Regions from separate parts of the Streptomyces sp. NPDC046860 genome, predicted to be linked through region 2. Evidence: riboswitches for the same ligand, from Rfam matches in the RefSeq annotation. Region 2 holds a riboswitch; each other region holds the start of a gene.

Region 1 (10,107 bases), on a different contig from region 2:
TGGAGGCGCAGCGCGCCGCCAACGAGGGGGCCTACCTCCAGTTCCTGCGGGAGCGGAACATGTCGGTCGGCCTGTACGCCCTCGACGCCGGTTCCCACGACCCGCAGAAGCCCCATGACCAGGACGAGGTGTACTTCGTGGTCAGCGGCCGGGCGTCGGTCACGGTGGGGCTGGAGACGACGGAGGTCGCGCGCGGCAGCGTGGTGTACGTGCCCGCGGGCGCGGCCCACAAGTTCCACCACATCAGCGAGGATCTGCGGGTCCTGGTGGTGTTCTCTCCCCCCGAGGCGTGAGGGTCCCGTCTCAGGGTTCCCTAGGGGACGGTTCAGGGACCGGCAAGGGGTGCGGGGGCCCCACAGATCCCATCGTCGGCTCTAGCATCGAAGCGGGACATCGAGAACTGCTAGCGCAAAGGACGAGGCGATGCGAGAGATCTTCGCGGGGATGCCGTGGTGGGTGAAGTGGGTCGCGGTGCCGGTCATCGCCCTGGTCGTGTTCGGCGGTCTGATAGCGACCGTGGTCGGCTTCCTGATCGGCCTGCTCTTCAAGGCCCTGCTCTTCGTCGCCCTGGTCGGCGGACTCATCTACGTGGTCCGGAAGTTCACCGCCGGCTCCTCCTCGCGCGGCGACTGGTGACGCGCGCGGGAGCCGGGGAGCGGTAACACGGGGCGCCGGTTCCCTCGGGGGAGGGAAGTTTCCCCGGCAGGCCGTCCGCGCGCGGTGGTGGACGGTTAGAGTCCGGAACTCCCGTGGGGCCCCGAACCCCACGGGCGGCACGCACCCCACCCGTGTCCACCCCGCACGGGCCGCCCCCACCTCCGCGCTTCGGGAGTTACTCCTTGGCCACGGTCGACACCGCCCCGGCAGGAACCCACGCACCCCCGGCTCCGGTGCGTTCCTGCGCACCTCCCATGCAGCGGCCGCCCGCCGTCACCGCGTCCGACAAGCACTCCGCGACCCTCATCGGGTCCGTCCAGCGCGCGATGCGCCTGCTGGAGACGGTCGCCGGGCACGAGTACGGCGCTCCCGCCAAGCAACTCGCCCGCGAGACGGGCCTCGCGCTTCCCACCGCCTACCACCTGCTGCGCACCCTGGTCCACGAGGGCTATCTGCGCCGGGACAAGGGGCGGTTCTTCCTCGGTGACGCGGCGGACCGGCTCAGCAGCAGCGGAGCGCAGCAGAAACGTCGCAGCACGGTGGCCGACACCCTCGCGCACTGGCGCGACGCGATCGGGGCCCCGGTGTACTACGCGATGTACCGGGACGGCGAGATCGAGGTCATGTGCGTGGCCGACTCGCGGGAGAACCCGGCCGTCGCGGAGTGGGCCGACTTCCGCGAGACGGGACACGCCCACGCCATCGGGAAGTGCCTGCTCTCCCAGCTGGACGAGGAAGCCCGCCGCGACCACCTCTCGCGCTACCCGGTGCGCTCCCTCACGCCGTACACCGTGCGTGACAACGACGCCCTGTTGCGGCGGCTGGCCAGGACCCGGCGCATGGAACCGGTGGTGGAGCGGCAGGAGTACGCCCTCGGAGCGGTCTGTTCGGCCGTTCCGATCACTGTGGGTACAACCGCCGCGACGATGGCGATCTCCCTCCCGGCTCATCAGGCCGATCAACTTCCCTCCACCACACGGAGGTTGCAGTTGGAGATGGGGCGTCACATGGGGGCGCTCGCGCTCTCTATCAGCATCTGAAAACTCACTCCTTGTGATCTGCCATGCACGTTCAGCTAGATTTGACCCCGGTCGGGGATTAAACCCGGCCAGTCGACGTCATACGACGGGGTAGGCGATGCGCGAGTCCGTACAGGCAGAAGTCATGATGAGCTTTCTCGTCTCGGAGGAGCTTTCCTTCCGTATTCCGGTGGAGTTGCGCTACGAGACGAGTGATCCCTATGCGATCCGGCTCACCTTCCATCTGCCCGGCGACGCCCCGGTGACCTGGGTATTCGGCCGGGAGTTGATGATCGACGGAGTCGGCCGGCCGTGCGGCGAGGGAGATGTGCACATCGCCCCCGTCGACTGCGAGGTGCTGGGCGAGGTCCTGATCCGGCTTCAGGTCGGCGGCGACCAGGCGCTCTTCCGCTCCTCCACACCGCCGCTCGTGGCCTTCCTCGACCGCACCGACAAGCTGGTGCCGCTCGGGCAGGAGGGTGCGCTGGCCGACTTCGACACCCACCTCGACGAGGCGCTGGGCCGCATCCTGGCGGAGGAGCAGAGCGCGGGCTGAACCGGCAGGGGCGAAACGGCGCCGAGCGCCCACCGGGGCTCCGCGGACCTTTGAAGAAACGCTTCTGCAAGCCTTCCGCACGCCTGCTGCGAGCCTTCTTGCAAGCCTTCGGGGCCCGAGGACCCCGAAGGCACCTCTCAGCGCTTCCGGCGCCGTCCCCTGCCGCCCGGGGCCGCGACGGGCCGGTCGCCCGCGGGAGCCGCCGTACCGGGTGCGGGGCGGTCGGCCGAGACGACCAGGGCGGCGAGCGCGGTGGTGACCGGCACCGCGGCGACCAGACCGATCGAGCCGACCAGCGTGCGCACGATCTCCTCCGCCACCAGCTCGCTGGTGGCCACCGTGCCCACGCCGCTCTGCGCGATGGAGAACAGCAGCAGCAGGGGCAGCGCGGCGCCCGCGTAGGCGAGGACGAGGGTGTTGACGACGGAGGCGATGTGGTCGCGGCCGATGCGGATGCCCGCGCGGTACAGCGCGCGCCAGCCCATCGAGGGGTTGGCCTCGTGCAGCTCCCACACGGCCGAGGTCTGGGTGACCGTCACGTCGTCCAGCACACCCAGCGAGCCGATGATGACGCCCGCGAGCAGCAGGCCGCTCATGTCGATCGACGGGTAGAGACCGTGGATCAGGCCGGTGCTGTCGTCCGTGTTGCCGGTCAGCGCCGCCCAGCCGATGAACAGCGAGCCGAGGACGCCGATCAGCAGCAGTGAGACCAGTGTGCCGAGCACCGCGACGGAGGTCCGTGCGGAGAGGCCATGGCACATGTAGAGCGCGATGAGCATGATCGCGCTCGACCCGACCACCGCCACGAGCAGCGGGTTCGAGCCCTGCAGCACCGCGGGCAGGATGAACAGGGTCAGCACCAGGAAGCTGACGGCCAACGCCACCAGCGCCATCACCCCGCGCAGCCGGCCCACCACCACGACGGCGATCGCGAAGATCCCGGCGAGCAGCGCCATGGGGAACTTCCGGTCCAGGTCGGTGACCGCGTACTGGAGGTCCTTCGGCGCCGTGGGCTCGTAGGCGACCACGACCTTGTCGCCCTGGGCCAACTGCCGTGTCTGGTCCGGCTGCACCAGCTCGGTGAAGGTGCGGCCCCGGTCCTTGCCGGTGTCGACCCGGACCGTCGCCTTCTTGCAGGGACCCTTGTCGTCCTGGGGAGCCGCGCCCGCGCCCGAGGGGTCACCGGCCGGCGCTCCCTGGCCGCCGCCCGCCTTGCAGCTCACCGAGGTCACCTGGGTGACCGTGGCCTGCTGCGTCTGGCGATCGAAGCCGACCCCGGTGCGCTGGTGCGGCGGAGCCCCGCCGGGCCAGAGGGCCACCAGGCCCACGACGACGGCCACGCTGAACGGGATCAGGATCGCCGCGATCACCTTGCGCAGATGCTTGGAGACCGGCGCGGCGGGGCCGTGGCTGTGACTGTGCGAGTGGCCGTGCCCATGGCCGTGTCCGCCCCCGGAGCCGTGCTCGCCCCCGTCGCCGCGGCCCGGTCCGGAGCCGGGCCGGTGGGGTGGGCCGGGAGGCGGGTAGGGAGGCTGCTGTGTCGTGGTCACCGCCCGATCATCGCAAGAACACGGGAGGCCCACTGTTCATCCCGTCACACAGGGCGCTAGCGTGGGAGGCACCTTTGCACACGCGGGAGCTCGGAGCACCGGGCTGAGAGGGCGCTGACCTCCGTCGTTGCGATGTTTCACGTGGAACGTGGTTCGACGGGAACATCTGCGGACGGGAATCGCTGCGTCGACCGCCGAACCTGTTACCGGGTAATGCCGGCGTAGGGAGTAGGTCTCATGACCGACAAGGACGCACGCACGCCTGCCTCCACGCGGAACGCGACGGACACGTCGCCGCGCGAGGAGGCCGGGAAGTCCATCGGCTGGCACAAGGCGTATGTCGAGGGCTCGCGCCCCGACCTGCGGGTGCCGGTCCGTCAGGTGCATCTCACCAACGGAGGGTCGGTCACGCTGTACGACACCTCCGGCCCGTACACCGATCCGGAAGCCGGCACCGATGTCCGCAGGGGGCTGTCCCCCCTGCGGGAGAACTGGATCGTCGCCCGCGGCGACACCGAGGAGTACGCGGGGCGCCCCGTCCGTCCCGAGGACGACGGGATCAAGCACACCTCGCCGCGCGGTGGACTGCGCAACCTGGACGCCGTCTTCCCCGGACGGCCCCGCCAGCCCCGGCGCGGGCGGGCGGGCCGGGCGGTCACCCAGCTCACGTACGCCCGCCAGGGCGAGATCACGCCCGAGATGGAGTTCGTGGCGCTGCGGGAGAACGTCTCTCCCGAGGTGGTCCGCGAGGAGATCGCGGCGGGCCGCGCGGTGCTGCCCGCCAATGTGAACCACCCGGAGATCGAGCCGATGATCATCGGTAAGCGTTTCCTGGTGAAGGTCAACGCCAACATCGGCAACTCCGCCGTCACCTCCTCGATCGAGGAGGAGGTGGAGAAGATGACCTGGGCCACCCGCTGGGGCGCCGACACGGTCATGGACCTCTCCACCGGCCGCAACATCCACACCACCCGCGAGTGGGTGCTGCGCAACTCCCCCGTCCCCATCGGTACGGTGCCGCTCTACCAGGCGCTGGAGAAGGTCGACGGCAAGGCCGAGGAGCTGACCTGGGAGATCTACAAGGACACGGTGATCGAGCAGGCCGAACAGGGCGTGGACTACATGACGGTGCACGCGGGTGTGCGGCTGCCGTACGTCCCGCTGACGGCGAACCGCAAGACCGGCATCGTCTCGCGCGGCGGCTCGATCATGGCCGCCTGGTGCCTGGCGCACCACAAGGAGTCGTTCCTGTACGAGAACTTCGAGGAACTCTGCGAGATCCTCGCCGCCTACGACGTCACCTACTCGCTCGGTGACGGCCTGCGGCCCGGTTCGATCGCGGACGCCAACGACGAGGCTCAGTTCGCGGAGTTGCGGACGCTCGGGGAACTCAACCGGATCGCCAGGCGCTTCGACGTACAGACGATGATCGAGGGCCCCGGGCACGTCCCGATGCACAAGATCAAGGAGAACATCGACCTCCAGCAGGAGATCTGCGACGAGGCACCGTTCTACACGCTCGGCCCGCTGACCACCGACGTCGCGCCCGCGTACGACCACATCACCTCGGGCATCGGCGCCGCGATGATCGCCTGGTGGGGCACGGCGATGCTCTGTTACGTCACGCCCAAGGAGCACCTGGGCCTGCCGAACCGGGACGACGTCAAGACCGGCGTCATCACCTACAAGATCGCCGCCCACGCGGCCGACCTCGCCAAGGGCCACCCCGGCGCCCAGGAGTGGGACGACGCGCTCTCGGACGCCCGCTTCGAGTTCCGGTGGGAGGACCAGTTCAACCTCGCCCTGGACCCGGACACGGCACGGGAGTTCCACGACGAGACGCTGCCGGCCGAGCCCGCCAAGACGGCCCACTTCTGCTCCATGTGCGGTCCGAAGTTCTGCAGTATGAAGATCTCGCAGGACATCCGGCGTGAACACGGCGGGGACCGGGCCGAGATCGAGGAGGGCATGGCCAGGAAGTCCCAGGAGTTCGCGGCCTCGGGCAACCGCGTCTATCTGCCGCTCGCGGACGAGCGGAACTAGTCGGGCTGGTGTTCCGGCCCCCCGAAGTCGGGGCTCGTGTAGTCGGGGCTGCTGAAGCGGGGGCGGTCGGTGGCCGCTCCGTCGTCCGGGCTGCTGAAGCCGGGGCGGCCGTAGCCCAGGCGTGGCATCCGGCTCGGGCCGGGGGCCGGCAGGGGCTGTGCGGCGGGGGCGCCGGGCTGGGAGAGGGCGTCGCGCAGGAAGGGCAGGATGCCGCGTTCGAGCAGGGCCTCCCGCCACTCCTCGCGCGCCCTCGCCACCGCCTCGCGCGCCTCCTCCTGGGCGGCGGCCTCGGCGGAGGAGCTGTTGCGCAGCGCGGTGAGCAGCAGCGCCACACCGGCGACGAGGATGGCCACCGCCGTCACGGCGCCGAAGACCCAGCCGACAGTGATCATGGTCCGGCCGAACGCCAGGCCGGGAGCGGTCACCTTGAGGAGATAGCCCACCAGCAGGAAGATCACCGCGGCCGTCCCCGCGAGGACGGGGGCCAGCACCGCGATCATCGCGCTGGCTCCCGCACCGGCGCCCTCGGCGGTCTCGCCCAGGGCGGCGGCGAGCCCCAGAGCGCCCGACCCCGGTTCCCCCGTACCGGACGAGTCACCGGACGCCTCGGTCTCCGCCGCCGGCCGGCGCAGTTCCTCGCGGGTCTTGACGTAGTGCTGGTACTCGGTGGCGGCGGCCGCCGTGATGAGGGCCGTGGCGTTGAGGGCCATCGTGCGCAGCTGTTCCGGGTTGAGCCGCTGTCCGACGGCGGACAGTTCCGGGTGGTCGGGTGCGGAGCGCAGCGCCTCATCGAGGAACCGCTCGAATTCGCGGCGGTCCTCGCTCAGCAGGTGCTGCGGAACGCTGTTCATGTGCATCCCCCGATGCTCCGTAGGGCTTGGGGCTCGCATGGCGGCGAGCCGTCGGGCAGAAACGGAGGGGAGCCTGCTACGGATAAGCCGATGGTAGAGCTGTCACACCGCACGGTGACAGGGGGTTGCGGGAAATTGCGACGAGGCTCCGTGCCTTCTCCGCACCGGTCCGGCCCGGTGCCGGGCGGCGCGGAGAACGGTCAGGATTACAGAGGCAGTTGCTGGACCAGTAGCTTTCCGGCCATGGTCACGCCGCCGTCCATGGCGATGGCGAGGCCGTCCGCGTACACGTGCGGTCCCTCGACGTTGGGGCCGCCGCTGTCCTCGCCCTCCTCCGAGCCGACCTGGCCCAGCAGATAGGGAATCGGGCTGTGGCCGTGAACGACACGGTCGCCGCCGTACGTATCGAGGAGGGAGCGCACGGCGTCGGCGCCGCCCTCGTCGCGGAAGGAGAAGCGCTTGGTGAACTTCCGGAACAGGTCCCACACCTCGTCCGCGTCGTTGCGGGTCAGCGCCTCGCGGACGGTGTCGTTGACGGCCTCGATCGAGTCGCCGTAGTCGAGGTAGGCGGTGGTGTCGGAGTGGAGCAGCAGATAGCCGTCGACCTCCTCGACCGCGTCGAGCCGGGCCATCCACTGCAGGTGGTGGTCCTGGAGGCGGTCCATGTCGGTCTTCTGGCCGCCGTTGAGCAGCCAGGCGGCCTGGAAGGTGGCGGTGCCCGCGCCGGAGTTGACCGGGGTGTCGCCGAAGCGCTTGGCGCCCAGCAGCAGCAGCTCGTGGTTGCCCATGAGGGCCTTGCAGTAACCGCCGGCCGCGGCGGCCTCGGCGGACAGCCGCATCACGAGGTCGATGACGCCGATGCCGTCGGGGCCCCGGTCGGTGAAGTCGCCGAGGAACCAGAGCCGGGCGGTGCCCGCGCACCACTGGCCGGCCTCGTCGATCAGGCCCTTGGTCCGCAGGGCGGTCAGCAGCTCCTCGATGTAGCCGTGGACGTCGCCCACGACGAACAGCGGGCCGGGGCCGTCGCCGGGCTGCGGCGCCGGTGCGGCCGGGGCCGGGTCGGCGGGCGGCTGGAGGGCCTCGCCGCGCCGGATGACCGGCAGGTCCCGCTCGGTCGGGGTGTACCCCTCGGGGTGCTCCGCCTCGTGCGCGGGGACGACGTCACCGGGGTGCACGTCTGCGTACGGACCGGTCTCATGGACGTAAGCGGGCACCCGGAAGTCGCGCAACGTCGCCGTCCGCTCCGTCTCGGGTCCCAGACCGGCCCCCTGAGTCATCAGACCCCTCCACCATCGCGCCGAAGCTGCACCGCCTCGGACTGCCTGGTCGCAGCGGCCCGCGGTGTCGTGGGCCCATCATAGGAATGCGCGTCGCGCCATGTGATGACCCAGGGGTGGTGAATCGGAGCGAGGCTCCAGATCACCGAGGCTTTCCTCCCGGTTGTGCGGGTTTTCGACCGGTTGCACGGCTGTGATCGATCACCCGCCGGAGGGTCGCCCGCCCCGGTTCGGCGAGCCACGGCCGGCCCGGACGCGCCGCGCCGGACCGTCCGCCTCCGCCGGGCGCCCCCCTCGGGCCGGTTCCGTCAGCCGCGCTCCGGCATCCGGGGCGGACTGACCGTGGTGCGCGGGGGCCGGCGCTGGGACGAGGTGCGCACGATCAGCTCCGTCGGTATCACCTGCTCGACCGGCTGGTCGGAATCGACGCCTTCGATGGCGTCGATGAGGAGCTGCACGACCGCGGTGCCGATGCGGCGCGGCTTCAGCGAGAGCGTGGTGATGGGCGGCTCGGTGGTGGCGTAGACCGTGGACTCGCTGCAGCACACCAGCAGCAGGTCGTCGGGGACGCGCAGCCCGTAGCGCCGGGCGGCGGCGAGCAGGTCGGTGCCGTTGGGGTCGAAGAGGCCGTAGACGGCGTCCGGGCGGTCGGGGCGGGCGAGCAGCCGGTCGGCGGCGACGGCGCCCGCGCACGGATCGTGCGCGGGGTACGCCTCGTAGACGGGGTCCTGGCCGACCCGCTCGCACCAGCGGAGGTAGGCGGTGGTGGACAGATGGGTGTACGTGTCCGTCGTGGTGCCGGTGAGGAGTCCGATCCGGCGCGCCCCGGCGGCGGCCAGATGGTCGAGGATGCCGAGGACGGCGGCCTCGTGGTCGTTGTCGACCCAGGCGGTGACGGGGAGGGCGCCGGCGGGGCGGCCGTCGGAGACGACCGGTAAGCCCTGCCGGACCAGCTCGCTGACGACCGGGTCCTGGTCGGAGGGGTCGATGACGACGGTCCCGTCCAGCGCCACGTTGGACCACACGTCGTGGCGGGAGGTCGCCGGAAGGATGACGAGGGCGTAGCCGCGGGCGAGCGCGGCGGAGGTGGCGGCCCGCGCCATCTCGGCGAAGTAGGCGAACTCGGTGAAGGTGAAAGGTTCATCCCCGTACGTGGTGACGGTCAGGCCGATCAGGCCGGACTTGCCGGTACGGAGGGTGCGGGCGGCGGCCGAGGGCCGGTAACCCAGTCGGTCCGCGACCTCGCGGACATGGCGGCGGGTGGCGTCCGGGAGCCGCCCCTTGCCGTTGAGGGCGTCGGAGACGGTCGTGATGGAGACCCCGGCGGCGGCGGCCACGTCTCTGATGCCCGCCCGGCCCGGCCGGGTGCCCCGCCGGGAGGTTTCCGTGCGGCTCACCTGGTGCTTCCCTGCTGCTGTCATGGCGAGCCGATAGTAGGGCTCCTTCGGTGGGGTAGTGCGGACGCATATGCATGCGTTGACAGGCACGTTTCTGCATGGTCGTAAGCCCTCAACGGCCTTTGAATGCATGTCAGTTGGCTGACTGGATGGCAGTACGTGACTTGTCGGCGCGTGTGGGCCTGCCAAGTGCCCGATGTTTCGAAGAGGTCTCAACTCACCTTCACGAGGGATGCGCGCCACGGCGCGAGCCACCGGCGCATGGGCAAATGCGCGATGCGCCCCCTATTGCGGGACCGGTCGGCCGGTCACCCGGTGAGGCTCCTGATGCCTCGAGGGACGGCGGAGACCGCGAGTCGGGTCGCGCCGGTACGCAAGCGCCCCGAATCCTCATAAGGTGAGGAGTATTGGATGCCGGCGGCGTCGACGGTCCGCCGGTGGTCACGAGGAGGACTGCGGTGAGCGAGACGAGCCCCAAGCTGCGCGCCGAGCTGGAGGGTATCCCCACCTACAAGCCGGGCAGGCCCGCCGCGGCCGACGGGCCGGTCGCCTACAAGCTGTCCTCCAACGAGAACCCCTATCCCCCGCTGGCCGGTGTCATGGAGCGGGTCGCCGCGGCCGTCACCGAGTTCAACCGCTACCCCGACATGGCGTGCGGCGGTCTGATGGACGAACTGGCGGAGCGCTTCGGCGTCCCGGTCTCCCACCTGGCCACGGGCACCGGCTCGGTCGGCGTGGCCCAGCAGCTGGTGCAGGC
Region 2 (10,107 bases):
GTCGGCCACCACCTCCAGCTTCACCAGAGGGGTCCCGAGCGCCTCGCGGGCCAGCCGGGCGGTCAGCACCGCCTCACCGGCGGTGAAGCAGCCCGCGGTGTTGGGCAGCACACGGATGCCGAGCCTCTCCAGCACCGACAGCACCGAGCCGTGCGCGCCGGGGTCGACCCGGCGCATCGCCACCGTGGTCAGTCCGGTCCCGGACGCGATCAGCGAGCGCTCCAGCACGGCCAGGCTGGGCGCCCCGCCGGTGCCCATGATCAGCCGGGAGTCCAGGGTCAGGTCGCCGAGGACCAGGGGTTCGCCGGTCATCGTCAGCCTCCCTGCACGGCGGTGAGGACCTCGACCCGGTCGCCCTCGGCGAGGCCGGTCTCGGCCCACCGGGTGCGCGGGACGACGGTCTCGTTGACGGCGGCGGCCACCCCGGAGGGCGCGGGGGTCAGGACGCGTACGACGGCGTCCAGGGCGGTGCCGGGCGCCACCTCGCGGCGCTCGCCGTTGACGGAGATGTTCATGCGGAGTGCTCCAGGTTCGGGGAGGGGGCGGCGAAACGGCGCGGCGAGAACGGGCGGGCCACCTCGGGCACCCCCGCGCCGCACAGGACGTCCGCCATGACGTCCCCGGTGACGGGCGTGAGCAGCACGCCGTTGCGGTGGTGCCCGGTGGCCAGCAGCAGGCCGTCGAGGCCCGTGGGGCCGAGCATCGGGGCGTTGTCGGGGGAGCCGGGGCGCAGTCCGGCCAGGGTCTCGGTGAGCGGCAGCTCGGTGATGCCGGGCACCAGCTCATGGGCGTCGCGCAGCAGCTCGTACACCCCGCCCGCCGTCACCGTGGTGTCGAAGCCCTGCTCCTCGCTGGTCGCGCCGACCACCAGCTCGCCGTTCTCGCGCGGCACCAGGTACACCGGCCCGCCGCGCACCACGGCCCGCACGGTGCGGCTCAGGAACGGCCGGTACCGGGGCGGCACGGTGAGCCGCAGCACCTGCCCCTTCACCGGGCGCACCGGAGGCACGAACGCCTCGGGCACCCCCTCCAGCCGGCCGCTCAGGCAGCCGCCCGCCAGCACCACCTGCCCGGCGCCCAGCGAGGTGCCGTCCGCCGTGGTGACCCCGGTGGCCCGGTCGCCGGACACGTCCAGCCGGGCGGCCCGGGTGCGGTGGAAGGCCACCCCGGCCCGCTCGCAGGCGGCGAGCAGCGCGGCCGCCAGCCGCCGGGGGTCGATCTGGTGGTCCCCGTCGGCCCGCAGCCCACCGCGCACACCGGGCGCCAGCATCGGCTCCAGGCGCCGGCACTCCCGCCCGGACAGCCACTCGGAGTCCAGCCCGCAGCGGAGCTGGAGTTCGTGCACCTCACGGAGCTGGGCGCGGTCGTCGGTGTCGAAGGCGACCGCGAGGGTGCCCGAGCGGCGGTGGCCCAGGTCGTGGCCGGTGGCCTCGGCCAGCTCGGCGGCGAAGCCGGGATAGCGGCGGGCGGAGGCCAGGTTCAGCGCGAGCAGCCCCTCCTCGCCGTGGTGCAGCTCGGTGACGGCGGCCAGCATCCCGGCCGCGACCAGCGCGGCCCCGCCGCCGGGCTCGGGGTCCACGACGGCGACGGCCAGCCCCCGCCCGGCCGCGCGCCAGGCGGTGACCAGGCCGATGATCCCGCCCCCGATGACCAGGACGTCCGGCGCACCGGACGGTTCGGACGTACGTGACGGCATGGGCGTCTCGCCCCTCCCTTCGCCGGCATGACCCGGATCAGGTTCGTACGGTCGGAGGCCGCCAGCCTCCCTCTCAGCCCGGTGCGTCCAGGCTCCCGCGAGTGCAGTTACGGTGGCCAGCCTAGCCGCCCGCCCAGCTCAGCCATAAGGGAGCCGACCCATGCCCCGCTCGCTCGACGGACTCACCCTCGCCCCCGTGGCGGACCAGGCGCCCGGCCAGGTGGGCACCGGCACCCGGTTCGACTACCACGAGCGGGACGGGCGGATCTGGGCCGAGTACGCGGGCGGTGACATCGCGCGCGGCCACCTCGTCGGCACCCGCGCCGGGGACCGGCTGGACTTCCGGTACGTGCAGCTGGGGCACGACGGCACCACAGCCTCCGGGCACTGCCTCTCCACGGTGGTGGCACTGCCCGACGGGCGGCTGCGGCTGGAGGAGGCGTGGGAGTGGGAGTCCGGCCCCGGCGCCGGGACCAGCGTGGTCGAGGAGATCGCGGGCACCCGCACTGCCTGACGGGCCGTCACGGACTTAAGGTGACTCGAGTGAGCGAGCAGACGCCCCAGGAGGGCACGGCACGGGAACGGCGCGTGGTCGTCGTCGGCGCGGGCATGGCCGGGGTGCAGACCGCGGTCGCCCTGCGCGAACAGGGCTTCACCGGGCCCGTCACGCTGATCGGCGCCGAGCCGCACCAGCCCTACGACCGGCCCCCGCTGTCCAAGGCGATCCTCCTCGGCGCCGCCGAGGGCTCCGCCTTCGACGTGGACTTCGCCTCGCTCGACATCGACCTCCGGCTCGGCTGCGAGGCGCTCGGCGTGCGCCCCGCCGACCACGAACTGGACACCGCCGCGGGCCCCGTCCCGTACGACGTGCTGGTGCTGGCCACCGGCGCCGAACCGATGCGGCTGCCCGGCACCGACGAGACACCCGGTGTGCACCTGCTGCGCACCCTGGACGACGCCGAACGGCTGCGCCCGGTGCTCGCCCGGCAGCACGACGTGGTGGTCGTCGGCGCGGGCTGGATCGGCGCCGAGTTCGCCACCGCCGCGCGCGAGGCGGGCTGCGCGGTGACCGTCGTCGAGGCCGCCGGCCGCCCGCTGGCCGGCGCCCTGCCCGCCGAGGTCGCCGCCCCGATGGCCGCCTGGTACGCCGACGCCGGCGTCACCCTGCGCACCGGCGTGCGGGTGGCGGCCGTCGAGCCCGGCGCGGTGGTGCTGGACGACGGCACGCGGCTGCCGTCGGGCGCCGTCGTCGTCGGCATCGGCGCCCGCCCCGCCACCGGCTGGCTGGCCGGTTCCGGCATCGCCCTCGGCGACCTGGGCGAGGTCCTGGCCGACGACCGGCTGCACACCTCCGCGAAGGACGTGTACGCGGTCGGGGACTGCGCCTCCTTCCCCTCCGCCCGCTACGCCGAGCGGCTGCTCGTCCACCACTGGGACAACGCCCTGCAGGGCCCCCGCACGGTCGCCGCGGACATCCTGGGCGCGGAGGCGGCCCCCTACGACCCGGTGCCGTACTTCTGGTCCGAGCAGTTCGGGCGGTTCGTCCAGTACGTGGGTCACCACGCGGCGGCCGACCGCACGGTGTGGCGCGGCGACCCGGCCGACCCCGCCTGGACCGTGTGCTGGCTGCGCGAGGACCGCCTGGTCGCCCTCCTCGCGGTGGGCCGCCCGCGCGACCTCGCCCAGGGCAGACGGCTCATCGAGGGGGGCCGCCGGATGGACGCCGAGGCCCTGACCGACCCCGCGCTGCCGCTGAAGCAGGCTGTCATCGACTAGCCGCCGCGGAGCGGCCCGACTACCGGCTGTCGGTGGGGGATGGCAGGCTAGGACTCGTGACCGAGATTGACACCAAGATCGACGCTCTTGTCCCCGCCTGGCTCACCCTGCCCGACATCGCCGAAATGCTCGACGTCGAGGTGACGCGTGTACGGCAGCTGGTCAAGGAGGGCCAAGTCATCGCCGTACGCCGCGGTGAGAACCGGGCGCTGCACGTCCCCGCCGCCTTCATCGACGAGGACAAGGTCGTCAAGGGCCTCACCGGAACCCTGACGCTCCTGCGGGACAACGGGTTCACGGACGAAGAGATGATCGAATGGCTCTTCACCCCCGACTCCTCCCTGCCCGGCACCCCCGCGCAGGCCCTCAGCGAGAACCGCGGCACGGAGGTGAAGCGCCGCGCCCAGGCGCTGGCCGGCTGACCCGGCACACGTGAGGACGGCGCACCGGCCCATGCCGGGCGCCGTCCGCCCGCACCGCACATCCACGCCGAACACCGGGGGAAGTACCGCATGCCCGACACCGCCCGCCTCGCCGACGCCCGGCTCTACCTCTGCACGGACGCCCGCAGGCGGCAGGGCGACCTCGCCGAGTTCCTGGACGCGGTCCTGGCCGGCGGTGTGGACATCGTCCAGCTGCGCGACAAGGGCATGGAGGCCGCCGAGGAGCTCGCCCACCTGGAGATCCTCGCCGACGCCTGCGCGCGGCACGGCAAGCTGCTCGCGGTCAACGACCGGGCCGACGTCGCCCACGCCGCCGGAGCCGGTGTGCTCCACCTCGGCCAGGGCGATCTGCCGGTACCCGCCGCCCGCGCGATCCTCGGCGAGAAGGTGCTGATCGGCCGCTCCACGCACTCCGAGGCGGAGGCCGCGGCGGCCGCCGTCCAGGACGGCGTGGACTACTTCTGCACCGGCCCCTGCTGGCCCACCCCCACCAAGCCCGGCCGCCACGCCCCCGGCCTCGGCCTGGTCCGGTACACCGCCGGTCTCGGTACCGAGCGCCCCTGGTTCGCCATCGGCGGGATCGACCTGGCCAACCTCGGCCAGGTGCTCGACGCGGGCGCCCGCCGGGTCGTCGTGGTCCGCGCGCTCACCGAGGCCGACGACCCGGGTGCCGCCGCGGCCGAGTTCGCCAAGCGGCTGCGCGAGGTCTGAGCGGCTCTTCGGCCCCGTCCGCGTCCCAAGGGGTGGACAGGCGCCCGGCAATTCGGCCAAATCGCCGGTGCCCGGTTGGGTCACCGGCCACCCGTGGCTAACCTGCGGGTATGGCCCTTGGAACCGCATCCACCAGGACTGATCGCGCCCGGACCGTCCGGGACATCCTCGCCACCGGCAAGACGGCGTTCTCCTTCGAGTTCTACGCGCCGAAAACCCCGCAGGGCGAGCGGAACCTGTGGAACGCGCTGCGCCGGGTCGAGGCCGTCGCACCCGACTTCGTCTCCGTCACCTACGGCGCGGGCGGCACCACCCGGGCCACCACGGTCAAGGAGACCCAGCAGATCGTCGTCGACACGACGCTCACCCCGGTCGCCCACCTCACCGCCGTCGACCACTCGGTGGCCGAACTGCGCAACATCATCGGCCAGTACGCCGACGCCGGCATCCGCAACATGCTCGCCGTGCGCGGCGATCCGCCCGGCGACCCGATGGGCGACTGGGTCGCGCACCCCGAGGGGCTGACCTACGCGGCCGAACTGGTGCGCCTCATCAAGGAGTCGGGCGACTTCTGCGTGGGCGTCGCCGCCTTCCCGGAGATGCATCCGCGCTCCGCCGACTGGGACACCGACGTCTCCCACTTCGTCGACAAGTGCCGCGCGGGGGCCGACTACGCCATCACGCAGATGTTCTTCCAGCCCGAGTCCTACCTCCGGCTGCGCGACCGGGTCGCGGCCGCGGGTTGCGAAACCCCCGTCATTCCCGAGATCCTGCCCGTCACCAGTGTGAAGATGCTGGAGAGACTGCCGAAGCTGAGCAACGCCCTGTTCCCGCCCGAGCTGAAAGACCGCATCCTCGCGGCGAAGGACGATCCGGCGGCGGTACGCTCCCTGGGAATCGACTTCGCCACGGAGTTCTGCGCTCGGCTGCTGGCCGAGGGAGTGCCCGGACTGCACTTCATCACGCTCAACAACTCCACGGCGACGCTGGAAATCTACGAGAACCTGGGCCTGCACCACCCCCCGCGGGCCTAGACCGGCCGCACCGCTATACGACACACTGCGTAACGGTCACTGGGAGAGGGGCGTACATGGGCTGGACGGTCCTCTACATCGCGTTCGGCATCGTCGCGCTGTGGTTGCTGGGCGAGGTGCTGCTGCAGTACAAGGCGCGGCTGCGCTGGCGGCTGCTCGCCTTCACCGGGTTCCTCGGTGTGGTGGTCGGCGTGCTGATGCCGTCGGTCGTCGTCATCGGCCTCGGCGCCATCGCGTTCGCCGTCGGACAGACCTACGTGACGCTGTCGTTCCGCAAGGGCTTCGCGGCCGGCTGGGCCGTCAAGCGCCCCGACGACGAGGACGCGGGCCCCGTCACCAGGCGCCGCCGCGGCCGCGCCGAACGTCAGGACCCGGTCCTCGGCGCCCCCGGCCCGGACGACGACGCGGGCTTCGGCGGCGACCAGCAGGCCACCGCGGCCTACGCCGCCGACGGCTACGACCGTGAAGACGGCTACGACCACGACCACGACGACGTGTTCACCCCCGTGCGTCCCGCCGAGCCCACCGCCGCCGAGACCACGTCCGTCTACGAGCCCCAGCCGATGCCCGACGACACCGGCTCCTACGGCGTCTACGGCGACGGCACCCCCGCCCAGCCCCAGCAGACCGACCAGACCTACGCCTACGACTACTCGGGATACGAGCAGCAGGGCTACGCCCAGACCGGCTACGACACCGGCGCCCAGCAGACCTACGCCGCGTACGCCGACCCCTACGCCGCCGCCCAGGGTTACGAGGGCTACGACAACACCGCCTACGCGCAGCAGGGTTACGCCCAGCAGACCTACGGCCAGGACGCGTACGGGACCGGCCAGGGCGAGACCCCGGCGGGCGGGGTGTGGGTGCCCCAGCAGCGCACCGACGAGACCTACAACGGCGAACTCCCGCCGGAGCAGCAGTACCCCTACCAGGGCCAGACGCAGCAGCAGAACCCCGGCTACGACGAGCAGTACCGCTACTGACGGCGCCCGCCGCTCACGTCGAGCCGCGGAACCCGGGCCCCTCCACGACGAGTCCGGCCACCATCGCCCCGGACATCCCCGCGTGCGCCAGCCCGCCGCCGGGGTGGGACCAGCCGCCGACCCGGTACAGGCCGGGCAGCCGGGTCGAGTTGGCCGGATGCAGGAACGCGCCCCCGCCCGCCGCCAGTGAGGGCGCCGGGACCACGCCGTGACGGGCGCCGGTCTCCGCCGCGTTGTCGCCGGGGGTGCGCACCTCGTGCCAGAGCAGACGCTCGCGCAGCCCGGGTATCGCCGCACCGGCCGCGTCGAGCAGCAGAGCGGTGCCGCGCCGGACCGTCTCCTGGTCCGCCCCGGCGGGGAGCGTGGCCGAGACCACCGCGGACTCGTGCGCGTCGTCCGGCCGCAGCGCCGGGTCGCCGGGGCGCAGCACGGTCACCGTGGGTGCCGGCTGGTGCGCGCCGGCCCGGCCCGCCAGGAACTCCGACTCGGCCTCGGCGTCCGGCGCGTGGACGACCGTGCGGTGCGCGGCGTCCGCCTCCCGGGCGCCGCTCAGCGCCAGCAGCAGGGTGAGCCGCGCGGCGCCCCGCTCCGCCGGACGCACGTCCCCCTCGTCGTCCAGCCGGTGGTCCGTCAGCGTGCCCAGCAGCGCCGGGTCCACGTCGGCCACCACATGGTCGGCCCGCACCACCGTGCCGTCGGCCAGCTTCACGCCCGCCGCGCGGCCCACCTCCACCACGACCGCGGTGACCTCGGCGCCGAAGACGAACTCCACGCGGCGGCTCACACAGCGCTCGAACACCGCCCGGGCCAGCTCCCGGAGCCCGCCGCGCACGTACCAGGTGCCGAAGGCGTGGTCCAGGTAGGGCAGGACGGCCGCGCTCGCCGGGGCGCTCCGCGGGTCCAGGCCGTGGGCGAGGGCGTGCGAGGCCAGCAGGGCCTGGAGGCGCTCGTCGCGCAGCTCCCAGCGGGCGACCTCGGCCAGGGTGCCGGCCCGGCGGGTGCGCAGCAGCCGCTTGTGCGGGACGGCCGGATAGGGCTCACGCTCCGCCAGTACCTGCCAGTTGGGCCACAGCGGCTCCTCCAGCAGCGGGCGCCGGGTGCGGTCCCAGGCTTCCCGGGCCCGCACCAGGAAGTCGCCCCAGCGGTGGCCGACCCCGGCGCCCAGCGCCTCGTCGAGCGCCGAGACGACGCCCGCGCGGGAGGCGTTGGGCACGGCGACGCGGGTGCCGTCGGCGAAGACGTGCCGGGCAGAGGGGTCGACCTGGACCAGCTCGACCAGGTCCTCCAGCGGCTCCTTGCCGGTCTTCAGGAACAGGTCCCGCCACACGGCGGGCAGCGGCAGCAGACCGGGTCCGGTGTCGAAGGCGAACCCGTCCCGTTCGAAGCGGCGCACCGCCCCGCCGTACGTGTCCGTCCGCTCGTACACCGTCACCCGGTGGCCCGCGACGGCCAGCCGGGCGGCCGCCGCCAGCGCGCCCATCCCGGCGCCGATCACCGCAATCCGTGCCATGACCGCGACTTTACCGACCGCCACCGACAGTGACCGCGTCTGGGCCCGGGAGCGGAGGGCTGAGTACCCGTACCTAGCGGCACGGATGAGTAGCCGCGCGGATGGGCCGAGGGCCGTTGGGGCGGGAGAGTGGAGACACGGCCAGGGGGCGCGGCCCGGCACCGCCGGCACGGGGCGGCGGAACGGTGCCCGCCCGCCGGCCGCTCCTTCCGCCGATCCGTCGGCGGAAGCGAGACAGGGGGCCCGTGGCCGGAAGGTCACGGGGGACCACGGTGGAAAACCGTACGGGGAAAACGGGGGATGTACGGGGGAGCACGAGGGCGCCGGACCGGCTGGAACGCGGTCCGGCGCCCTTCGCGCACCGTCTCAGCCCCCGCTGACCCGCCCCTGGAGCAGCCGCGACAGCGCGGAGTGGACGTCGTCCAGCGAGCGCTCCGGCTGGAACGCCTTCCAGTCCAGGGCGGCCACCAGCACCATGCCGACCAGCGCCGCCGCCGTCAGCGGTACGTCGATCTCCGCGCTGAACTCCCCGCTCGCCACGCCCTCGCGCAGCACGCCCTCCACCACGGCCACGGCCTCCTGCCGGACCACCAGCAGGGTCGACTGCCAGGCCCGGTTGGTGCGCCACAGCTCGGCCACGTAGAGCTGGGTGAAGGCCGGGTAGCGGTCGATGAAGACCAGGCCCGCGCGGACCATGGCGTCCAGCGCGTCCACCCGGCCGCCGCCCTCGCGCGCGGTCCGCTCGGCGGCCTCCCGCAGCGAGGCGGTGAGCAGGCCGACGCCGTGCCGCAGCAGCTCCTCGAAGAGCACCGACTTGCTGGCGAAGTTGTAGTAGACGGTGCCCTTGGCCACCCCGGCCCGCTCGGCGATCTCGTCCACCGTGGTGGCGGAGAACCCCTGCTCGGCGATGAGCGTGACGGCCGCCTCGTAGAGCTTCTGCCGGGTGGCCTCGCGGCGCGTGCTGCCGCCGGGCGTGGCGCTGGTGCTTTCCATGGCCCCGATTCTCACAGGTGCGCCGGGCCGCCGGGCCGCCTCCGCCGCCCCGGTGCTCACAGACTCAGCTCCGGGTGCAGCCGCTGGAGCGTCCACACCTGGCGGCGCCGGGCGGCGAGCGCGGTGAGCGCGAGGGCGCCCGCGGTGAAGGCCGCCAGCACCGCGCACGCCTGCCACACCGGGCCGAGCCCGCCGCCGGTGATGAGCCTGCGCAGGGCCGTCACCACGTAACTCATCGGCAGATACGGGTGGATGGCGTTGAAGAAGCCCGGACTGGTCTGCACCGGGTACGTGCCGCCCGCCGAGGTGAGCTGGAGCATCAGCAGCGCCAGGACGAGGATGCGGCCCGCCGCGCCGAAGCGGGCGTTGAGCCACTGCACGATCGCCGTGAAGCAGGCCGTGACCAGGAACAGGAACCCGGTCGTCCCGGCCGCCCTGGCCATCTCCAGCCCGATGCCGAAGTGCAGGACGGACAGCAGCGCCGCGGTCTGCAGCACGCCCACCGCGAGCACCGGCAGCCAGCCCGCCAGCGCGATCCGCCAGGAGGGCGCGCCCGCGGCCAGGGCCCGCCGGTTGAGCGGGGGGATCAGCATGTAGGCGACCATCGCGCCGACCCACAGGGACAGCGGGATGAAGTACGGGGCGAAGCCGGTGCCGTAGTTGGGCGCGCGGTGCGCGTCGGCCGAGGAGAGCCGGACCGGGTCGGCCATCACGCCGGTGCGCCGGTCGCGGGCGCGCTCGTCGTAGTCGGGGATCTTCCCGGCGCCCGCGTGCAGTCCGCCGGCGAGGCGTCCGGAGCCGTCGGTCAGCTTGTACAGGCCGCTGTCCAGGGTCCGGGCGCCCGACTCGGCGGTGCCGATGCCCTGGTGCAGGGTGTCCGCGCCGGACCGGGCGGTGCCGAGGCCGGTGTGCAGCTTCTTCGCGCCGGCCGCCACGGCCTGGGCGCCCGCGTCGAGCTTGT
Region 3 (10,107 bases), on a different contig from region 2:
CGCCGACGTCAAGAAGCTCCGTGAGCTCACCGGCGCCGGCATGATGGACTGCAAGAAGGCGCTGGACGAGGCCGAGGGCAACGTCGACAAGGCCGTCGAGGCGCTGCGCATCAAGGGCCAGAAGGGCGTCGCCAAGCGTGAGGGCCGCTCCGCCGAGAACGGCGCCGTGGTCTCCATCATCGCCGAGGACAACTCCGCCGGTGTCCTGGTCGAGCTGAAGTGCGAGACGGACTTCGTCGCCAAGGGTGACAAGTTCCAGGCCGTGGCCAACGCCATCGCCGAGCACGTCGTCAAGACCGCCCCGGCCGACATCGAGGCGCTCCTCGCCTCCGAGATCGAGCCCGGCAAGACCGTCCAGGCGTTCGTGGACGAGGCCAACGCCAACCTCGGCGAGAAGATCGTCCTGGACCGCTTCGCGCAGTTCACCGACGGCTACGTCAGCGCGTACATGCACCGCACGATGCCCGACCTGCCCCCGCAGATCGGTGTCCTCGTCGAGCTGGACAAGCCGAACGCCGACGTCGCCAAGGGCATCGCCCAGCACATCGCCGCCTTCGCGCCGAAGTACCTCGCCAAGGAGGACGTGCCGGCCGAGGTCGTCGAGTCCGAGCGTCGCATCGCCGAGGAGACCACCCGCGCCGAGGGCAAGCCCGAGGCCGCGATCGCCAAGATCGTCGAGGGTCGCCTCAACGGCTTCTTCAAGGACGCCACGGTGCTCGGTCAGCCGTACGCCCTGGACAACAAGAAGTCGGTCCAGAAGGTGCTGGACGAGGCCGGTGTCACCCTGAAGCGCTTCTCGCGCATCAAGGTCGGCATCTGAGTCCGTACCGCGATCGACGCGCGACCCCGATAGGGTCGACAGCAGTCGTCCGCGCAGACCGCCATCCGTGAGCCAGTGGCGGACGGCAGCAGATCTGACGAGGAGGCCATTGCCGCGCATGGGAGCTTGAAGCGACCCCATCGGCAATGGCCTTCTTCGTATGTGCAACACGTGAAAGAGGCGGGATCTCCATGACCACCAAGGCCCAGAAGAGCGACGACGGCAAAGTGCGCGGCCGGTTTCTGCTGAAGCTGTCCGGAGAGGCCTTCTCCGGCGGCGGGGGCCTCGGCGTCGACCCCGACGTGGTGCACAAGATCGCCCGCGAGATCGCCGCCGTGGTGCGCGACGGCGCCGAGATCGCGGTCGTGATCGGCGGCGGCAACTTCTTCCGCGGCGCGGAGCTGCAGCAGCGCGGCATGGACCGCGCCCGCTCCGACTACATGGGCATGCTCGGCACCGTGATGAACTGCCTCGCCCTCCAGGACTTCCTGGAGAAGGAAGGCATCGACAGCCGCGTGCAGACCGCCATCACCATGGGCCAGGTCGCCGAGCCGTACATCCCGCTGCGTGCCGTGCGCCACCTGGAGAAGGGCCGCGTGGTCATCTTCGGCGCCGGAATGGGCATGCCGTACTTCTCCACCGACACCACCGCCGCCCAGCGCGCCCTGGAGATCGACGCCGAGGCTCTGCTCATGGGCAAGAACGGCGTGGACGGTGTCTACGACGCCGACCCCAAGACCCACCCGGACGCCGTCAAGTTCGACGCGCTCGGCTACGGCGAGGTCATCACCCGCGACCTCAAGGTCGCCGACGCCACCGCCGTCACCCTGTGCCGCGACAATAGCCTGCCGATCCTCGTCTTCGAGCTGCTGGCGGAGGGCAATATCGCTCGGGCCGTCAAGGGTGAGAAGATCGGCACACTCGTGGGTGACCAGGGCAGCCGGGACTGACCGGCGACCCCGCCTTACGGGCGCGACCCCGTCCGGGGCACGGACGGGACGCGCCCCGGCCGGGGGATGGACAATGTCCTGCCGGTCGGGAACCGTGCAGGAAGCAGACGCGACGCAGCCGGCCGCCGCCCGATCGGGGACCGCAGCCGGGCCTTACTCAAGACACGCAGGAGCAAGTGGTGATCGAAGAGACCCTCCTCGAAGCCGAGGAGAAGATGGAGAAGGCCGTCGTGGTCGCCAAGGAGGACTTCGCCGCGATCCGCACCGGCCGTGCGCACCCGGCGATGTTCAACAAGATCGTGGCCGACTACTACGGTGCCCCGACGCCGATCAACCAGCTGGCCTCGTTCTCCGTTCCGGAGCCGCGCATGGCCGTGGTCACCCCGTTCGACAAGAGCGCGCTGCGCAACATCGAGCAGGCGATCCGTGACTCGGACCTGGGCGTCAACCCCAGCAACGACGGCAACATCATCCGTGTGGTGTTCCCCGAGCTGACCGAGGAGCGCCGCCGCGACTACATCAAGGTCGCCAAGCACAAGGCCGAGGACGCCAAGGTCTCGATCCGTTCCGTGCGCCGCAAGGCCAAGGACGCCATCGACAAGCTGATCAAGGACGGCGAGGTCGGCGAGGACGAGGGCCGGCGCGCCGAGAAGGAGCTCGACGACCTGACCGCCAAGTACGTGGCGCAGGTGGACGAGCTTCTCAAGCACAAGGAAGCGGAGCTGCTCGAAGTCTGATGAGCGACTCTTCCTGGGGGGCGCCGCCGCAGGCGGGGCAGGCCGGGTACTGGGGGCCCACCGCGGGTGGGCCTGTCCAGGGGGCTGCCACGGCGGGTCCCGCATACGATGCGCCCGAGGCGCAGCAGACTCGCCCCATGCCCAGCGTGCCCGACGTACCCGCGTATGGCGGAGACCAGGACGACGACCCGATGCCCGACTCCCCGCAGCCGGCCCCCGCGCCGAAGAAGACCGCGGGCCGCGACCTGAGCGCGGCCATAGGCGTCGGCGTGGGACTCGGCGTGGTGATCATCGCCTCGCTCTTCGTCGTCAAGGCCGTCTTCGTCGGTGTGGTCGCCGTCGCGGTGGTCGTCGGTCTGTGGGAGCTGACCAGCCGGCTGCAGGAGCGCAAGGGGATCAGGGCACCCCTGGTGCCGCTCGCGGTCGGCGGTGCGGCGATGGTGGTCGCGGGGTACGCGCGCGGCGCCGAGGGCGCCTGGGTCGCCATGGCGCTCACCGCGCTCGCGGTCCTGGTCTGGCGGATGACCCAGCCGCCGGACGGCTATCTGAAGGACGTCACGGCGGGGGTCTTCGCCGCGTTCTACGTCCCGTTCCTGGCGACGTTCGTGGCGATGATGCTCACCGCCGACGACGGCGCCTGGCGGGTGCTGACGTTCCTGCTCCTCACCGTGGTCAGCGACACCGGCGCCTACGCGGTCGGCTGGCGTTTCGGCAAGCACAAGCTCGCTCCGCGCATCAGCCCCGGCAAGACCCGCGAGGGCCTCATGGGCGCGGTGGCGTTCGCCATGGTCGCGGGCGCGCTGTGCATGCAGTTCCTCATCGACGACGGCGCCTGGTGGCAGGGCCTGATCCTGGGCTTCGCGGTGGCGGTCAGCGCCACGCTGGGCGACCTCGGCGAGTCCATGATCAAGCGCGACCTGGGCATCAAGGACATGGGCACCCTCCTCCCCGGCCACGGAGGAATCATGGACCGCCTGGACTCCCTCCTGCCGACGGCCCCGGTGGTGTGGCTGCTGCTGGTGGCGTTCGTGGGGTCCTGAACCCCGCCGCACGGTCCTCGGGCCCCGCTCTCCGTCATGGAGGGCGGGGTCCGTTCGTATCTGAGGCGGCGCCTCGTATCTGAGGCGGCGCCCGAGTCACGGTGACCCCCGCGAGCCCCGGTGCCAACACCGAGGTGCCCTGCGATCGGACGATCGTGCGGCAGCGGATCACGGCGTCCGGGCGGGTACGCATCGACGCCGATGCGGCTGAAGGCTCCACGGGTGTCATCGCCTGGCAGATCGACGTCCCGTGACCGGGTGCTGCCAGGTGGTCGACGCCCTCGGTGATGCGGCGCCTCTGGGGCACGAGCGCGCGGACCAGGCCACCCAAGTCGATCTGCGACACTGGTACCACCATGCCCAAGCCCGGAGAACTCACTTTCGTCGCCCCCCGCGGAGCCAAGAAGCCGCCGCGGCATCTCGCTGATCTTTCGCCTGCCGAGCGGAAGGACGCCGTCGCCGAGGCGGGGGAGAAGCCGTTTCGTGCCAAGCAGCTCTCGCAGCACTACTTCGCGCGGTACGCGCACGACCCCGAGCAGTGGACGGACATCCCGGCCGGCTCGCGGGAGAAGCTGCGGGAGGCGCTGTTCCCGGAGCTGATGTCGGTGGTCCGGCATCTGGCCACGGACCAGGGCACCACCCGTAAGACGCTGTGGCGGCTGTTCGACGGCACGCTGGTCGAGTCGGTGCTGATGCGGTACCCGGACCGGGTCACCATGTGCATCAGCAGCCAGGCCGGGTGCGGGATGAACTGCCCGTTCTGCGCGACCGGGCAGGCGGGGCTGGACCGGAACCTGTCCACCGCCGAGATCGTGCACCAGATCGTGGACGGCATGCGGGCGCTGAGGGACGGCGAGGTGCCCGGCGGGCCCGCGCGGCTCTCCAACATCGTCTTCATGGGCATGGGCGAGCCGCTCGCCAACTACAAGCGGGTCGTGGGGGCCATCCGGGCGCTCACCGACCCCGCCCCGGACGGCCTCGGGCTGTCCCAGCGCGGCATCACCGTCTCGACGGTCGGTCTCGTGCCCGCGATCCACCGTTTCGCCGACGAGGGCTTCAAGTGCCGTCTGGCGATCTCCCTGCACGCCCCCGACGACGAACTGCGCGACACCCTCGTCCCCGTGAACACGCGGTGGAAGGTGCGCGAGGTGCTGGACGCCGGGTTCGAGTACGCGGAGAAGTCCGGGCGCCGGCTGTCCATCGAGTACGCGCTGATCCGGGACATCAACGACCAGGCCTGGCGCGGCGACCGGCTCGGCCGGATGCTCAAGGGCCGGCCGGTGCACGTCAACCTCATCCCGCTCAACCCCACCCCCGGCTCCAAGTGGACCGCCTCCCGTCCCGAGGACGAGAAGGCGTTCGTGGAGGCCATCGCCTCGCACGGCGTGCCGGTGACCGTCCGCGACACCCGCGGTCAGGAGATCGACGGGGCGTGTGGTCAGCTCGCGGCCACCGAGCGGTAACCTGGGCCGGTCAGCACAACTTCATACGGTCATACATCTGCATATTCCGACAGGGGAGCGCCACAGCGCTGAGAGTGCGGCAACCAGGCCGCAGACCCTCTGAACCTCGCCCAGGTCATTCTGGGTAGGAAGTTCGGTCATCACTCAAGCTGTTGTGCCCTGCCCGGCCTCCCGCGCGGAGACCGGGCAGGGCCGCGTCTCTTCCTGGCCCACCCCAGGAGGACCATCAGTGCACACCAAGACCTTCGTGGCCGCGGCGGCGGGCCTCGGCCTGCTCACGCTCTCCGCGTGCGGGTCGACCGGCACCGAGGGGGCCGCGGACACCAAGACCGTGACCCTCGTCAGCCACGACTCGTGGGCCGCGTCCAAGAACGTGATCGCGGACTTCGAGAAGCGTTCCGGCTACAAGGTGCGCGTCCTGAAGGACGGCGACGCCGGCCAGGCCGTCAACAAGGCGGTCCTCACCAAGGACAACCCGCAGGGAGACGTCTTCTTCGGCGTCGACAACACCCTGCTCTCCCGCGCCCTCGACAACGGCCTCTTCCAGCCGTACGCGGCCAAGGGCCTCGACCAGGCCGACCCCGCCTTCCAGCTCGACCGCGCCAAGCACCGGGTCACGCCGGTCGACCACGGCGACGTCTGCGTCAACTACGACAAGGCGTACTTCACCGAGCACAAGCTGAAGCCGCCGCACACCTTCGCCGACCTCGCCGACCCGAAGTACAGGAACCTCCTGGTCACCGAGAACGCCGCCACCTCCTCGCCCGGCCTGGGCTTCCTGCTCGGCAGTGCCGCGCGGTACGGCGACAAGGGCTGGGAGGCGTACTGGAAGAGGCTCAAGGCCAACGGCGTCAAGGTCGTCGACGGCTGGGAGCAGGCGTACTACCAGGAGTTCTCCGGCTCCTCCGAGGGCAGGAAGGCGGGCGGTGACCGGCCGCTGGTCGTCTCGTACGCCTCCTCGCCGCCCGCCGAGGTGATCTACGCCAAGAAGAAGCCGGCGACCGCCCCCACCGGCGTCGCCCAGGGCACCTGCTTCCGGCAGGTCGAGTTCGCCGGGCTGCTGAAGAACGCGAAGAACGCCGAGGGCGGCAAGGCGTTCATCGACTTCCTGCTCACCAGGGAGTTCCAGCAGGACATGCCGATGAACATGTTCGTGTACCCGGTGATCAAGGACGCCGAGGTCCCCGCCGAGTTCACCGAGTACGGGCCCGCCGCCGAGGACCCGGCCGTCATGGCGCCCGGCAGGATCGCCGCCAACCGCGACCAGTGGGTCAGCTCGTGGACGTCGCTCGTACTGAAGTAGCCGGGGCGGCCGGACGGCGTGGCCGCCGGAGCGCGGCGCGGCTGGGGCTCATGGCCCTGCCCGCCGCGTTCTTCGCCCTGTTCTTCGCCTGGCCCGTCGCCGCGATCACGGCGCGCGGGCTCAAGACGGACGGCACCTGGCACCTCGGGCGGTTCGCCGAGGTGCTGGGCCGCTCCGACATCCGGCACGTGCTGTGGTTCACCACCTGGCAGGCGGTCGCCTCCACCGCGCTCACCCTGCTGATCGCGCTGCCCGCCGCCTACGTCTTCGCCCGGCTGGAGTTCCCCGGCAAACAGGTGCTGCGGGCCGTGGTCACCGTGCCGTTCGTCCTGCCCACGGTGGTCGTCGGCACCGCGTTCCTCGCCCTGGTCGGCCACGGCGGACTGCTGGACGAGCTGTGGGGCCTGCGCCTGGACACCACGGTGTGGGCGATCCTGCTGGCGCACGTCTTCTTCAACTACGCCGTCGTCGTCCGTACCGTCGGCGGGCTCTGGGGGCAGCTCGACCCCCGGCAGGAGGAGGCCGCCCGGATGCTCGGCGCGTCCCCGCTGCGCGCCTGGCGGCAGGTCACCCTGCCCGCGCTGGCGCCCGCCGTGGCCGCCGCCGCGCTGATGGTGTTCCTGTTCACCTTCACCTCCTTCGGCGTGGTCCAGATCCTCGGCGGACCCACCTTCTCCACCCTGGAGGTGGAGATCTACCGCCAGACCTCCGAGGTCTTCGACCTCACCACGGCCGCCGTCCTCACCCTGGTGCAGTTCGCCGCGGTCGGCGCGATCCTCGCCGTGCACGCCTGGACCGTGCGCCGGCGCGAGACCGCGCTGCGCCTGGTCGACGCCTCGGTCACCGCGCGCCGTCCGCGCGGCGCCGGACAGCGGGCGCTGCTCGGCGGGGTGCTCGCCACCGTCGCGGTGCTGCTGGTGCTGCCGCTCGCCGTGCTGGTGCGCCGCTCGCTGGACGCCCCGGACCTCGGCTACTACCGGGCGCTCACCGACGCCGACGGCGGTACGTTCCTGGTGGCGCCGCTGCACGCGGTGTGGACCTCGCTGGAGTACGCGGCCGCCGCCACCGGCATCGCGCTGGCCGTCGGCGGGCTCGCCGCCGCCGCGCTGGCCCGCCGGGACGCGGGACGGCTGGTGCGCGGGTTCGACGCGCTCCTGATGCTGCCGCTCGGCGTCTCCGCCGTGACCGTCGGCTTCGGGTTCCTGATCGCGCTGGACGAACCGCCGCTGGACCTGCGCCAGTCCTGGCTGCTGGTCCCGCTCGCCCAGGCGCTGGTCGGCGCACCCTTCGTCGTCCGGACCATGCTGCCGGTGCTGCGGGCGGTGGACACCCGGCTCAGGGAGGCGGCCGCCGTGCTCGGGGCCTCGCCCTGGCGGGTGTGGCGGGAGGTCGATCTTCCGTTGGTGCGGCGGGCGTTGCTGGTCGCCGCCGGGTTCGCGTTCGCCGTGTCGCTCGGCGAGTTCGGGGCCACCGTGTTCATCGCCCGCCCCGACGACCCGACGCTCCCGGTGGCGGTGGCCCGGCTGCTGAGCCGGCCGGGAGAGCTGAACTACGGCCAGGCGATGGCCCTTTCCACGATTCTGATGGTGGTCTGCGCGGCCGCGCTGCTCCTGCTGGAGCGGCTGCGCACCGACCGGACGGGGGAGTTCTGATGCTGCTGCGCCTTACGGAGGCGACGGTCCGTCTCGGCGGGCGGCCCGTGCTGGACGCGGTCGACCTCGATGTCGCCGAGCACGAGGTGGTGTGCGTGCTCGGGCCGAGCGGGAGCGGCAAGTCGACCCTGCTGCGCGGCGTGGCCGGGCTGCAGCCGCTGGACTCGGGCCGGGTGTCGCTCGACGGCCGCGACCAGCGGGGCGTGGCCGCGCACCGGCGCGGGGTCGGGCTGATGTTCCAGGACCATCAGCTCTTCCCGCAGCGGGACGTCGGCGAGAACGTCGCCTTCGGACCCCGCATGCACGGCATGCCCAAGCGGCAACGGGACGCGGAGGTAGCGGAGTTGCTGGAGCTGGTCGGCCTGCCCGGCTCGGCCCGGCGGGCGGTGGCCGGCCTTTCGGGCGGCGAGCAGCAGCGGGTGGCCCTCGCGCGGGCGCTCGCGCCCAGGCCGAGGCTGCTGATGCTGGACGAGCCGCTGGGACAGCTCGACCGCTCGCTGCGGGAGCGGCTGGTGGTCGAACTCCGGGAGCTGTTCGGCCGGTTGGGCACCACGGTGCTCGCCGTCACCCACGACCAGGGCGAGGCGTTCGCGCTGGCCGACCGGGTCGTGGTGATGCGGGACGGCCGGATCGCCCAGTCGGGCACCCCGGTTCAGGTGTGGAGCAGGCCGGCCGACGCGTTCGTGGCGCGCTTCCTGGGCTTCGAGAACGTGGTCCCGGCGGGCGTGACCGGGACGGCGGCGGACACCCCCTGGGGCAAGCTGCCGGTGCCCGAGGGCTCGCCGCAGGGCACCGGGGAACTGCTGGTCCGGCCCACCGGGGTGCGGCTCGTGGCCGCCGGTGAGGGCCTGCCGTGCACGGTGGGCGCGCGCACCTTCCGGGGCACCCATGTGGCGCTCCGGCTCCGGCCCCGCGACGGCGGCCCGCATCTGGAGGCGGCCTGCCCGCTGCGCGAGGCGCCGGAGGCCGGCGCCGAGGTGGGGGTGGAGTTCGACGCCGCGGAGATCGTCGTCCTCGGCTGACACCGCGCGCGTACGACGGCGGCCCGCCCCCGTGCGAGACGGGGACGGGCCGCTGTCGTGCCGGTGGGCGGGGGCGTCAGCTGCCGCTCTTCGCGCCACGGCGGCGCATGCCGAAGTACACCGCGCCGCCGCCGACGACGACGAGGGCACCGGCGACACCGGCGATCAGGCCGGTGTTGGAGTTGGCACCGGTCTCGGCGAGGTTGGAGTCACCGATCGCCGCGGAGGGCGCGTTGCTCGGGGCCTCGGAGGCGGGCGCGGCGGCGCTGCTCTCGGACGCCGAGGCGGACGGGGCGGCGCTCTCCCCGGCCGGCTCGGTCACCGACGGGGACGGCTTGGCGGACTCGGAGGCGGGCGTGCTCGGGGTGGTGGGCGCCTCCTTCTTGCACGCGGTGGCCGGGGTGGTCAGGTTGGGCGTGATGTCCTTGTTGTTGATGAAGCGGGGGACGTTGACGCTGACGCGGTAGACCGCGCCGGGCTTCCAGTCCTCGTCGAAGGTGATCGTGGCGCCCTCACGGGAGCCGGTGACCACCTGCTCGCCGATCTTCTTCTCGTCGGCGCCGTTGTTCTCCAGGAAGACCGTGACGGTGGCCTTCTGGCCGGAGGGGTCGACGTCCTTGACGACGATCTGGCCCTTGTCGCCCGTGCACGTGGCCTCGGCCGAGAACTCGCTGATGTTGCACGCGAGAGCCTGGCCGGAGACACCCAGGACCAGAGCGGCCGACGCGGAGGCGAGACCCAGGATGCGCACGGAGCGGCGCGCGTTACGGCGGGATATGGACAAGTCATGTCCTTTGCTGAGTGCAGAACTGCGGGGGGCTGATGAGGAGTTGGAGCGGCGGAGGGAAGCCGGCCCCAGCACTCCCACGAGACACACAGGTTTATAAGCGCGTCATAAGCATGTCAATGCGTAGGCCGTCAACAGGTATTGACTTTGCCTTCTTATTACTTGCTGAGACGTTTCAGCGCGTCAGAAGCCATCTCGATCCGGCCAACCAGGGCGATACGGGACTCCATCGGCCGTTCCCGTGCCAACGCCCGCAGCAGCGGCCAGGTGGGGAGCTTCTCCGTCCAGTGCTCCTCGTCCACCAGCACCATGGGCGTCGGATTCCCGCGCGAG

Evidence for each region. A riboswitch is a leader RNA that binds a small molecule or an ion and turns the genes downstream of it on or off. The one in region 2 is predicted to bind thiamine pyrophosphate.
Region 1: it holds a riboswitch for thiamine pyrophosphate, as region 2 does, so the genes downstream of both, thiC (phosphomethylpyrimidine synthase ThiC) here and thiO (glycine oxidase ThiO) in region 2, are expected to answer to the same signal.
Region 3: it holds a riboswitch for thiamine pyrophosphate, as region 2 does, so the genes downstream of both, ABZ898_RS03160 (thiamine ABC transporter substrate-binding protein) here and thiO (glycine oxidase ThiO) in region 2, are expected to answer to the same signal.

The regions. Positions count from the first base shown of each region.
Region 1 is NZ_JBEYXQ010000007.1:145,933-156,039, forward strand. Features, by position in the region: gene ABZ898_RS12925 (cupin domain-containing protein) at 1-293, shown strand, start outside; gene ABZ898_RS12930 (DUF5326 family protein) at 424-636, shown strand; gene ABZ898_RS12935 (IclR family transcriptional regulator C-terminal domain-containing protein) at 912-1,697, shown strand; gene ABZ898_RS12940 (SsgA family sporulation/cell division regulator) at 1,795-2,232, shown strand; gene ABZ898_RS12945 (YibE/F family protein) at 2,370-3,782, opposite strand; TPP riboswitch at 3,855-4,027, shown strand; gene thiC (phosphomethylpyrimidine synthase ThiC) at 4,020-5,825, shown strand; gene ABZ898_RS12955 (hypothetical protein) at 5,822-6,682, opposite strand; gene ABZ898_RS12960 (metallophosphoesterase) at 6,883-7,953, opposite strand; gene ABZ898_RS12965 (LacI family DNA-binding transcriptional regulator) at 8,262-9,374, opposite strand; gene hisC (histidinol-phosphate transaminase) at 9,809-10,107, shown strand, end outside.
Region 2 is NZ_JBEYXQ010000005.1:161,226-171,332, reverse strand. Features, by position in the region: partial or broken gene ABZ898_RS09985 (thiazole synthase) at 1-312, opposite strand, end outside; gene thiS (sulfur carrier protein ThiS) at 315-515, opposite strand; gene thiO (glycine oxidase ThiO) at 512-1,696, opposite strand; TPP riboswitch at 1,693-1,805, opposite strand; gene ABZ898_RS09970 (hypothetical protein) at 1,857-2,210, shown strand; gene ABZ898_RS09965 (FAD-dependent oxidoreductase) at 2,240-3,472, shown strand; gene ABZ898_RS09960 (Rv2175c family DNA-binding protein) at 3,529-3,894, shown strand; gene thiE (thiamine phosphate synthase) at 3,985-4,626, shown strand; gene metF (methylenetetrahydrofolate reductase [NAD(P)H]) at 4,737-5,660, shown strand; gene ABZ898_RS09945 (hypothetical protein) at 5,717-6,643, shown strand; gene ABZ898_RS09940 (NAD(P)/FAD-dependent oxidoreductase) at 6,657-8,153, opposite strand; gene ABZ898_RS09935 (TetR/AcrR family transcriptional regulator) at 8,520-9,146, opposite strand; gene ABZ898_RS09930 (YhgE/Pip domain-containing protein) at 9,203-10,107, opposite strand, start outside.
Region 3 is NZ_JBEYXQ010000001.1:702,093-712,199, forward strand. Features, by position in the region: gene tsf (translation elongation factor Ts) at 1-820, shown strand, start outside; gene pyrH (UMP kinase) at 1,012-1,770, shown strand; gene frr (ribosome recycling factor) at 1,950-2,507, shown strand; gene ABZ898_RS03145 (phosphatidate cytidylyltransferase) at 2,507-3,547, shown strand; gene ABZ898_RS03150 (hypothetical protein) at 3,649-3,801, shown strand; gene rlmN (23S rRNA (adenine(2503)-C(2))-methyltransferase RlmN) at 3,904-5,010, shown strand; TPP riboswitch at 5,052-5,159, shown strand; gene ABZ898_RS03160 (thiamine ABC transporter substrate-binding protein) at 5,240-6,313, shown strand; gene ABZ898_RS03165 (iron ABC transporter permease) at 6,364-7,965, shown strand; gene ABZ898_RS03170 (ABC transporter ATP-binding protein) at 7,965-8,987, shown strand; gene ABZ898_RS03175 (LAETG motif-containing sortase-dependent surface protein) at 9,064-9,771, opposite strand; gene ABZ898_RS03180 (Rossmann fold nucleotide-binding protein) at 9,933-10,107, opposite strand, start outside.